DNA from 3 places in the Halomonas sp. DP5Y7-2 genome. Region 3 is predicted to be linked to each of the others. Evidence: predicted binding sites of a transcription regulator. Region 3 holds the regulator's gene; each other region holds the start of a gene.
The links. The regulator sigma-54, encoded in region 3, starts transcription at its own class of promoters, with help from an activator protein. The targets are predictions, from matches to a motif close to TGGCACNNNNNTTGCTNT.

Region 1: the regulator sigma-54 is predicted to act here: its motif matches at 1,198-1,215, upstream of KUW18_RS11655 (hydrogenase small subunit).
Region 2: the regulator sigma-54 is predicted to act here: its motif matches at 1,882-1,899, upstream of KUW18_RS08770 (HAD-IIB family hydrolase).

Annotation. Positions count from the first base shown of each region.
Region 1 is NZ_JAHVHY010000005.1:407,157-410,432, reverse strand. Features, by position in the region: gene KUW18_RS11665 (M18 family aminopeptidase) at 1-670, shown strand, start outside; tRNA gene KUW18_RS11660 (tRNA-Met) at 910-986, opposite strand; gene KUW18_RS11655 (hydrogenase small subunit) at 1,347-2,444, shown strand; gene KUW18_RS11650 (nickel-dependent hydrogenase large subunit) at 2,444-3,276, shown strand, end outside.
Region 2 is NZ_JAHVHY010000004.1:446,803-450,078, forward strand. Features, by position in the region: gene KUW18_RS08760 (hypothetical protein) at 1-123, shown strand, start outside; gene KUW18_RS19750 (hypothetical protein) at 251-379, shown strand; gene glyA (serine hydroxymethyltransferase) at 366-1,631, shown strand; gene KUW18_RS08770 (HAD-IIB family hydrolase) at 1,937-2,878, shown strand; gene KUW18_RS08775 (glycosyl transferase) at 2,875-3,276, shown strand, end outside.
Region 3 is NZ_JAHVHY010000006.1:118,012-121,287, forward strand. Features, by position in the region: gene ptsN (PTS IIA-like nitrogen regulatory protein PtsN) at 85-567, opposite strand; gene hpf (ribosome hibernation-promoting factor, HPF/YfiA family) at 574-882, opposite strand; gene KUW18_RS12705 (RNA polymerase factor sigma-54) at 1,063-2,475, opposite strand; gene lptB (LPS export ABC transporter ATP-binding protein) at 2,668-3,276, opposite strand, start outside.

The DNA.
Region 1 (3,276 bases), on a different contig from region 3:
GGGCTTCTACGACCTGCAGCCGCCGTCACTGGTAGGGTTGCGCCAGGAGCTGATCGCCAGTGCCCGGCTGGACAACCTGCTGTCCTGCTTCATGGGGCTTGAGGCCATGCTGGATGCCGATGGCGACCAGGGCATGGTGCTGGTGGCCAATGACCACGAGGAAGTCGGTAGTGCCAGCGCTTGCGGTGCCCAGGGCCCGTTCCTGGCGGACGTGCTGAAGCGCGTGAATGGGCAGGTCGGTGAGGGAACGGAAGAAGGCTACATTCGCCTGATTCAGTCGTCGCGCATGATCTCCTGTGACAATGCCCACGCCCTGCATCCGAACTTCAAGGACAAGCATGACGCGCAGCACGGTCCAAGTCTCAATGGCGGGCCAGTGATCAAGACCAATGCCAATCAGCGCTATGCCACCAACAGTGCCACGGCCGCCATGTTCCGTGATCTGTGCGAGCAGGCGGACGTGCCGGTGCAGACCTTTATCACCCGGGCCGACATGGGCTGCGGCAGCACCATCGGGCCGATTACCGCGACTGAGCTTGGGGTGCCTACGCTGGATGTTGGCGTTCCGCAGTGGGCCATGCACTCGATCCGCGAGACCGCAGGCAGCCAGGATGTCGAGCATCTGACTCGCGTACTGACAGCGTTTTTCAACCAGCCGACACTGGTCTGACCCCCGAGGAACCCAGCGAGATAGGGGCGCTGGGCGGGCATGTGATATCCAGCATCAGACATCCCGCATCAGCGCCCTGCAGGATGCAGAGAGACGGCACGCCCTAGACAGTCGCGTCGTCATCCTTGTTTCCAGGCCTACCGGCCCCTGAAGCTTGGGGGAAAGGTCAGGGCCCCTCGGCCTATCTCGCCACAACGAAAAAGCCCGTCGATCAGGGATCGACGGGCTTTTTCTGTATCTGGTGGCTACGCCCTGACTCGAACAGGGGACCCCATCATTATGAGTGATGTGCTCTAACCAACTGAGCTACGTAGCCTTTCAATGGCGCTGCATTCTACTTGTCTGACCTGGAATGTCAAGCTGGAAGGCGGCGGTGTGGCCGATTAGCGGCGCTGGCAAGTTGCTTGCCGCCCTGTGCTGATGTGCCGGCTGGGCCGAGAACCTGGCGCACAGCGACCGGTCGCTGGGTTACCGCCGGCAACGTGAAAATACTGCTAGCTGTCTGAAAAATATAACGAAAACGTCGTTGGCACATGTATTGCTTTTCTCTTGTGGACCGTGAGCGTCGGCGCTAACCATAAAGCCGTCCTGATCCCGCGCGATGGATACGCCATCGCCAGCAGGGCGCCAAACGCCGATTGAAGATCGATTGACGACCACGACAGGGGAGTCGTTGATGATGGAACCCATCGAGACCTTTTACGACGTGATGCGCCGACAGGGAGTCACGCGTCGCTCGTTCCTCAAGTTTTGCTCTCTGACCGCAGCAGCGCTGGGCCTGGGGCCTGCCTATACGGCCAAGATTGCCCATGCCATGGAAACCAAGCCCCGCACACCGGTGGTGTGGGTCCATGGCCTGGAATGCACATGTTGCTCAGAGTCCTTTATCCGGTCGGCTCACCCATTGGTGAAGGACGTGGTGCTGTCCATGATCTCGCTGGACTACGACGACACCTTGATGGCCGCAGCGGGGCATCAGGCTGAGGCGGCGCTTGCCGACACCATCGAACGCTACAAGGGCAACTACATCCTGGCGGTGGAGGGTAATCCACCGCTCAACGAAGACGGCATGTTCTGCATCGTGGGAGGCCGGCCGTTCGTGGATCAGCTGCGGGAGGCGGCGGCCCATGCCAAGGCGGTCATCTCGTGGGGCTCCTGCGCCAGTCACGGGTGTGTTCAGGCCGCCAGGCCCAATCCCACCCGGGCCACTCCAGTGCATAAGGTCATCACCGACAAGCCGATCATCAAGGTGCCGGGCTGTCCCCCCATCGCTGAGGTCATGACCGGCGTCATCACCTACATGCTGACCTTCGATCGCCTGCCCGAGCTGGATCGTACCGGGCGTCCGAAGATGTTCTATTCCCAGCGAATCCATGACAAATGCTATCGGCGCCCGCACTTTGATGCTGGCCAATTTGTCGAGGCCTTCGATGACGAGGGGGCGAGGCGCGGCTATTGCCTTTACAAGGTCGGCTGCAAGGGTCCGACCACCTACAACGCCTGTTCCACCGTGCGCTGGAATGAAGGCGTGAGTTTCCCCATCCAGGCGGGGCACGGCTGTATTGGCTGCTCGGAGGATGGCTTTTGGGATAAAGGATCCTGGTACGCCCGCCTGCAGGACGTTCACCAATTCGGTATCGAAGCCAATGCCGATCAGATCGGTGGTGCCGTGGCGACCGGTGTGGGCAGTGCGGTCGCCATTCATGCCGCGGTCACCGCATTGAAACGGGCGCAGGTCAAGCGCCAGTCATCCGTCAGCAAGGAGGAGGTCTGATGACACAGACGCGCACACCCAACGGGTTCGACCTGGATAGAAGCGGCCGCCGCATCGTGGTGGATCCCGTTACGCGCATCGAGGGGCACATGCGCTGCGAGGTCAATGTGGATGACAACAATATCATTCGCAATGCGGTCTCCACGGGCACCATGTGGCGCGGGCTTGAGGTCATTCTGAAAGGTCGTGATCCCCGGGATGCCTGGGCCTTTGTCGAGCGCATCTGCGGCGTCTGCACAGGCTGTCATGCGCTGGCATCGGTGAGAGCGGTGGAAAATGCCCTGGATATACGCATCCCGCGTAATGCTCACCTGATTCGGGAAATGATGGCAAAGGTGCTGCAGTGGCACGATCACGTGGTCCACTTCTATCACCTGCATGCGCTCGACTGGGTCAATCCCGTCAATGCGCTGCGCGCCGATCCCAGAGCCACATCTCGTCTGCAGCAACTGACCGGCCCCAACCATCCGCTGTCATCCCCTGGCTACTTTCGGGATGTGCAGAATCGTCTGAAGACCTTTATCGAGTCTGGCCAGCTGGGTCTGTTCAAGAACGGCTACTGGGACAACCCGGCGTACAAGCTGTCACCGGAGGCGGATCTCATGGCCACCGCCCACTATCTGGAGGCACTCGATCTGCAGAAGGAGATCGTCAAGGTCCATACGGTGTTCGGCGGCAAGAACCCGCATCCCAACTACATGGTGGGAGGGGTGCCTTGCGCCATCAATATCGACGGTGACCTGGCTGCCGGGGCCCCACTCAATATGGAGCGACTCAATTTCGTGCGGGCTCGTATGGAAGAGGCCTTTGCGTTCTCCCAGAACGTCTACCT
Region 2 (3,276 bases), on a different contig from region 3:
GGCGAAGCCAGCAGCATGCAGATCACCACCGAGCTTCCGCCCAGCCAGCATATTCAGAAACTGGCCAAGGAAGACCCGATGGGTCTGCCGGACGCGCTGTCGATGCAGGTCACGGTGGAGTAATCGCGGTAAAGCGGCGCATCGCAAGGGAAGGATGAGTCGCTGCGCCGACGGCGGCCACGTCGTCGGCGTCCAAATAACCGGCCTGTTCAGGCGTGGTTCAGTAAAACTAACCCCAAGATGAGAAATCATGGAACAGCTCATGACGGTCTTTCATGTGAAAGCGGTCATGGGCTGCGCTATTATGGCGGCCCGATTTATACGATTCTCTGTCGTCTTTCCCCTGCCGCGAGGTTATGCCGCCGATGTTCAGCCGTGATATGCAGATTGCCGGTTTCGATGATGCCCTGTTCGATGCCATGCAAAAGGAAGTGGCTCGTCAGGAAGCCCACATCGAACTGATCGCCTCCGAGAACTATGCCAGCCCCCGCGTGATGGAGGCTCAGGGTAGCCAGCTGACCAACAAGTACGCGGAAGGCTATCCCGGCAAGCGCTACTACGGTGGCTGCGAGTACGTCGACATTGTCGAGCAGCTGGCCATCGACTACGCCAAGGAGCTGTTTGGTGCCAGCTACGCCAACGTTCAGCCGCACTCTGGCTCCCAGGCCAACGGCGCGGTCTTCCAGGCGCTGGTCAAGCCGGGTGATACCGTCCTCGGCATGAGCCTGGACGCTGGGGGCCACCTGACCCACGGCGCACGTCCCAACTTCTCCGGCAAGCATTACAATGCCGTCCAGTATGGCATCGACGAGTCCGGACGTATCGACTACGAGGAAGTGGCACGTCTGGCCCGCGAGCACCAGCCGAAGATGATCATTGCAGGCTTCTCTGCCTACTCCCAGATCATCGACTGGGCTAAGTTCCGCAAGATCGCTGACGAAGTGGGCGCCTACCTGCTGGTCGACATGGCCCACGTGGCGGGTCTGGTGGCGGCGGGTGTCTACCCGACGCCGCTGCCCCACGCCCATGTGGTCACCACGACCACCCACAAGACGCTGCGCGGACCCCGCGGTGGCCTGATCCTGTCCGCCGAGAACGATGCCGACATCGAGAAGAAGCTGCAGTCCGCCGTCTTCCCTGGTGGCCAGGGTGGGCCGCTCGAGCACGTGATCGCGGCCAAGGCGATCTGCTTCAAGGAAGCCATGGCGCCCGAGTTCAAGACCTACCAGCAGCAGGTGGTCAAGAACGCCCAGGTGATGGCCAAGGTGTTTATCGAGCGCGGCTACGATGTGGTGTCCGGTGGCACCGAAGATCACCTGTTCCTGCTCTCCCTGATCAAGCAAGGCCTGACCGGCAAGGATGCGGATGCCGCTCTGGGTCGCGCTCATATCACGGTCAACAAGAACGCCGTGCCTGGCGATCCCCAGAGCCCGTTCGTGACCTCTGGCCTGCGTATCGGCACCCCGGCGGTGACCACTCGCGGCTTTGGCGAGGCCGAGTGCGGCGACCTGGCCGGCTGGATCTGCGACATTCTCGACGTCATGGCCAGCGGTGAGTCCAGCGAAGCCGTTGAAGCGGACGTAAAAGCCAAGGTCGAGGCAGTCTGCGCTCGTCTTCCGGTCTACGCCTGATAGCGGCAGGGTAAGCACCATCAGGAACCGTAGCCTGATGACGTAGCCTGCACGACGGAATGCCCCCATGAGCCCTGCTCGTGGGGGCATTTTCATGCTGGCGGCAGGCTCATCCAGGGGGCCGGCCAAGCCTGCCGGGTGCTGCTGCACCATGTTGGTGCCTGGGTGTGCACCTGTCCTGACCTCGGTGGATGCTTCGTTGTGCACATGTTTTTGCATGTGACTGTTTTATTTATCTTCCTTAACGCGGTGGCGTACCCCTTGCTATGAGTCAAGGTGAACTCTTTTGATGCGAAGGCCCTGCCATGCACGCCACTGCCACGCCCTGCCTGGGCGACAGCGCTGAACCCCGCCTTCTGTTTACCGATCTGGATGGCTCTCTACTTGACCACCATGACTACGATTGGGCGCCTGCCCAGCCGTGGCTCGAGACGCTGCGCAAGGCCGGTGTCGGGGTGATTCCGGTGACCAGCAAGACGCGCAGTGAGCTGCTTGGCTTGCGCCAGGCGCTGGGACTTGCTGATCAGCCCTTTATTGCCGAGAACGGAGCGGTCATCGCCCTGCCCGAAAGCTGGTGCCATGCCAGGCGCGAGGGTCCAGTGGGCCCCGATGGCCTGGTCATTCGCACCCTGGGTGTCGATATCGGACTGATTCGTCGGCGCGTGGCGATCTGGCGGGAGCGTCTGTCGGCGCGCTTTCTGACCATGAGTGAAATGGCACTGGAGGACGTCGTGGCGTTCACCGGCCTGGATGAACAGGAGGCACGCCTGGCGCGCCTGCGCGAAGGCAGCGAGCCGCTGCTGTGGGAAGACGACGATGCGCTGTTGCAACGCTTTCGCGAAGGGCTGGCAGGCGATGGCCTGCGCATGACCCGTGGCGGACGCTTCTGGCATGTGCTGGGGGACACCGACAAGGGCCAGGCGGTGCGTTGGCTGTGTGCGCGCTACGAGGCGTTGAAGGGCAAACGACCGACCACCCTGTCCCTGGGCGACGGCCCCAATGACGTGGCCATGCTGGAGGCAACCGACGCCGCGGTGGTCATTCGCGGCCAGCATGGTCTGGATGTCCGGCCGGATCAGCCAAACCTCTACCGCAGTGAAGCGATGGGGCCACGGGGCTGGGCCGAAGGGGTAGCCCATTGCTGGGGAGCGAACCCTCAGGCCCTCGAGGCAGCGGCCAGGGGTGACCAGGGCGTGCAGACAGACGATCAGCATCACCATCTTGGCGGAAAAGAGGACGACGCATGAGCGATTTCCATCAGAACGGCATCATTACCGATTTTCACAACCTGACCCGTCGTTCTGCCGAAGAGCTTGAGGCGGACCTTGAGCAGTTCGCCAGACAGCGGCCGCTGGGGCTGATCCTGCCGTCGCTCTATTCTGAACTGGAAGGACCGGCACTGGATGCGATCGTCGAGACCTTGTCGAGTGCCGACTACTTGTCCGAGATTGTCATCGGCCTGGATCGTGCCGACCGCGATCAGTTTCTGCGTGCTCGGGAATTCTTCTCCCGCCTGCCTCAGCACCACCGCATCCTGTGGAATGATGGACCTCGCCTGCGCGAGCTCGACGCAGACCTGTCTGCCGAGGGGCTTGCCCCACAGCAGCCGGGCAAGGGGCGCAACGTCTGGTTCTGTGCGGGCTAT
Region 3 (3,276 bases):
ATCAGCGAGGCGCCATTCCTTCAAGGCGCCAGGCAAGGCGTGCGCCATCAAGACATAGGATCAAGGCGCTTTCGCTGCGTGCCGTCAGCTCGTGGCGTCGCCCGGGGCTTGCTGGCGAATCGCTTCCTGCAAGCGCTCGTGCAGCTCGCGCTGGGACGTCGCGTGGCGCAGACGATGTCGGGTATCGGCGTCATTCATGACCCCGGCCACCTGGCCCAGCAGGGCTAGGTGAGCATCATCCGCTTCTTCAGGCACCAGCAAGACAAATACCAGGTCCACCGGTTCGCCGTCGATGGCGTCGAAATCAATCGGCTCTGCCAGCTTGAGAAAGCCAGAGATAGGGGCCTTGCAGTGAGGGTTGCGAGCATGCGGAATGGCCACGCCATTGCCGATGCCGGTGCTACCCAGACGTTCGCGGCCGATCAGGCGACTGAAGACTTCCTGGCTATCCAGGCTTGGTGTGTTCTGCGCAATGAAGGTGCTGAAAAATTCCAGCACCCTCTTCTTGCTGCCCCCCGGGACGTCAAATAGCGTGCGCTCGGGGGGGAGAATGGCATCCAATGTCATGAGAGGTCAGCGAATTCCGGCGCCTTGGGCGCGGGCTTGGGATTTTTCCTTGTGCTTGACGAGCTGGCGGTCCAGCTTGTCGGCAAGGGCGTCGATGGCGGCGTACATGTCGCCGTCCTGGGCTTCTGCATGCAGGTCTGCACCGGCAGCGTGAAGCGTACAGGCAGCCTGTTGGCGCTCCTTCTCCACCGAGAGGGTGACCTGCACATTGGTGATGTTGTCGTAATGGCGCTCCACACGGGCGAGCTTCTCTTGTACGTAGTCACGCAGGGGATCGGTCAATTCGACGTGGTGGCCGGTAATGTTGACTTGCATGACAAGGCTCCTTGCTCTTGCGGGTGGTAGCTCGATTGTAACCCTTTTTCCGATCCTGCAAACCCCCCTGCTTCTACGCATTAAGACGCAGATGTCGTGCGATATTTCAAGCGCTTGCGCTTTTCATGCAACTGCGCTACGCACTCTGCTCGCCGCCTGTCTCGAGCCTTCTGACCGGGCTCAGCGCAGGCGCTTGCGCTCGCTCGAAGAGGGAATATTCATCGCTTCTCGATACTTGGCGACGGTGCGTCGGGCGACGTTGACACCGTCTTCGGCGAGCAGCTCCACCAATTTGCTGTCAGACAGCGGTTTGCGAGGCGGCTCCTGCTGGATCAGCGACTTGATCATGGCGCGTATGGCAGTGCTGGAATGGGCATCCCCATCCTGGCCCACCTGGCTGGAAAAGAAATACTTGAGCTCGAACACTCCCCGTGGCGTATGCACGAATTTCTGGGTCGTCACCCGTGAGATGGTCGATTCGTGCATCTCCACCTTGGCCGCAATGTCTGCCAACACCAGTGGTTTCATGGCGGCTTCACCCTGCTCGAGGAAGTCGAGCTGCCGCTCCATGATTTCGCGTCCGACCCTCAACAGGGTGTCGTTGCGGCTTGCCAGGCTCTTGATCAGCCAGCGCGCCTCCTGCAAGTGGTCCTTCAGAAACTGGTTGTCCTGGCTCTTGTCGGCCCGTCGGATCAACGCCGCATAGTCGGGTTGAATGCGCAGGCGTGGCATCGCCTCAGGGTTCAGCTCGACGCGCCAGCCTTCTTCGGTGTGGCGGACCACCAGATCGGGAATGACATAGTCGTTGTCGCTGTCGCCGTACTGGCTGCCAGGCCTAGGGTCGAGGCCACGGATCAGTTCGATGACATCGTCCAGCTGCTCTTCGGTCAGGCTCAGGCGGCGCTTCAGCAGACGGCGATCACCGCTGGCCAGCGCCTCGAGAAACTGGCGTACCAGTCTTCCCGCCTGGGGCAGAAGGGGGGTGTCACGGGGCAGGCTGTCCAGTTGCAGCTGCAGGCATTCGCGCAAATCTCGGGCAAATACACCGGTAGGTTCGAATTGCTGCAGCCTGGCCAGCACCGACGCCACGTCCTGCAGGGGCGGGGCAGCAGCGTCGTCATCGGCCAGGCCCTGGGCGATATCGTCAAGGTGTCCTACCAGGTAGCCATCGCCGTTGACCGCGTCAATCAGGCACTCTGCGATGCGCCTGTCATTATCATTGAGGTCCAGCAGGGCCAGCTGCCAGCTAAGGTGGCCATGCAGGGATTGCCCGCTGGCCTGGCGCTCGAAGTCAGGCGCCTCGGCGCTGCCGGCCGGGGCGGTGCCAAGGTCTTGATAGGTATCGGACCAGTCGCTGTCGACCGTTAGCTCGGAGGGGATCTCGTCGGCCCAGTCGTCGTCCTTGCTGTCCTTGACCTGCAGCTCGCCGAATTCATCCTCCAGCTCGAGCATCGGGTTGGCCTCGAGCGCCTGCTGGACTTCCTGGCGCAGGTCCAGCGTGGAAAGCTGGAGCAGGCCAATTGCCTGTTGCAGCTGAGGGGTCATGGTCAGCTGGGTGCCGATCTTCAGCTGCAGTGACGCCTTGAGGGCCATGATGTGACTTCCGTTCGTGGAGCTGAAAAGCCTTACCCTAACGGCGGGTCAGGTACCATGCAAGCTTCTTGCCAACTTGTGGGCAGGGGGTGGCGCGCAGGGCTTGCAGTGCCCCGCATGCGTGTCAGTGCAAGGTCGAGCGGGCGCCATGAAGACCCTGCCAACATAGCGGCCCGGCAGCGCCCATGGTGGTTAAAGGCGAAAGTTTTCGCCGAGATAGACTTCCTTGACGCGCTGGTTGGCAAGGATCGACTCGGCACTGCCTTCGGCGATGATCTGGCCGTCGCCGACAATGTAGGCGCGGTCACAGATGTCCAGCGTCTCGCGCACGTTGTGGTCGGTGATCAAGACGCCGATGTCACGAGCCTTGAGCTGGCGAATGATCGACTTGATCTCGCCAACGGAGATCGGATCCACCCCGGCAAAGGGTTCGTCGAGCAGAATGAAGGCGGGTTCTGTGGCCAGGGCTCGGGCGATCTCGACCCGACGTCTTTCCCCGCCGGACAGGCTCATGCCCGGGTTGTCGCGAATGTGGCTGACATGGAAGTCTTCGAGCAGTTGCTCAAGGCGCGCCTGGCGACCTTCCCGGTCGAGGTCCTTGCGGGTCTCGAGGATCGCCATGATGTTGTCGGCTACGGACAGCTTGCGGAAGATGGAGGCTTCCTGTGGCAGGTAGCCAATACCCGCCAGTGCCCGCTGGTGCATGGCCGCGCGGCTCAGGTCGTCATCGTCGATGCTGATGGTGCCAGCATCCGCCCTGACCAGTCCGACGATCATGTAGAAGGAGGTGGTCTTGCCTGC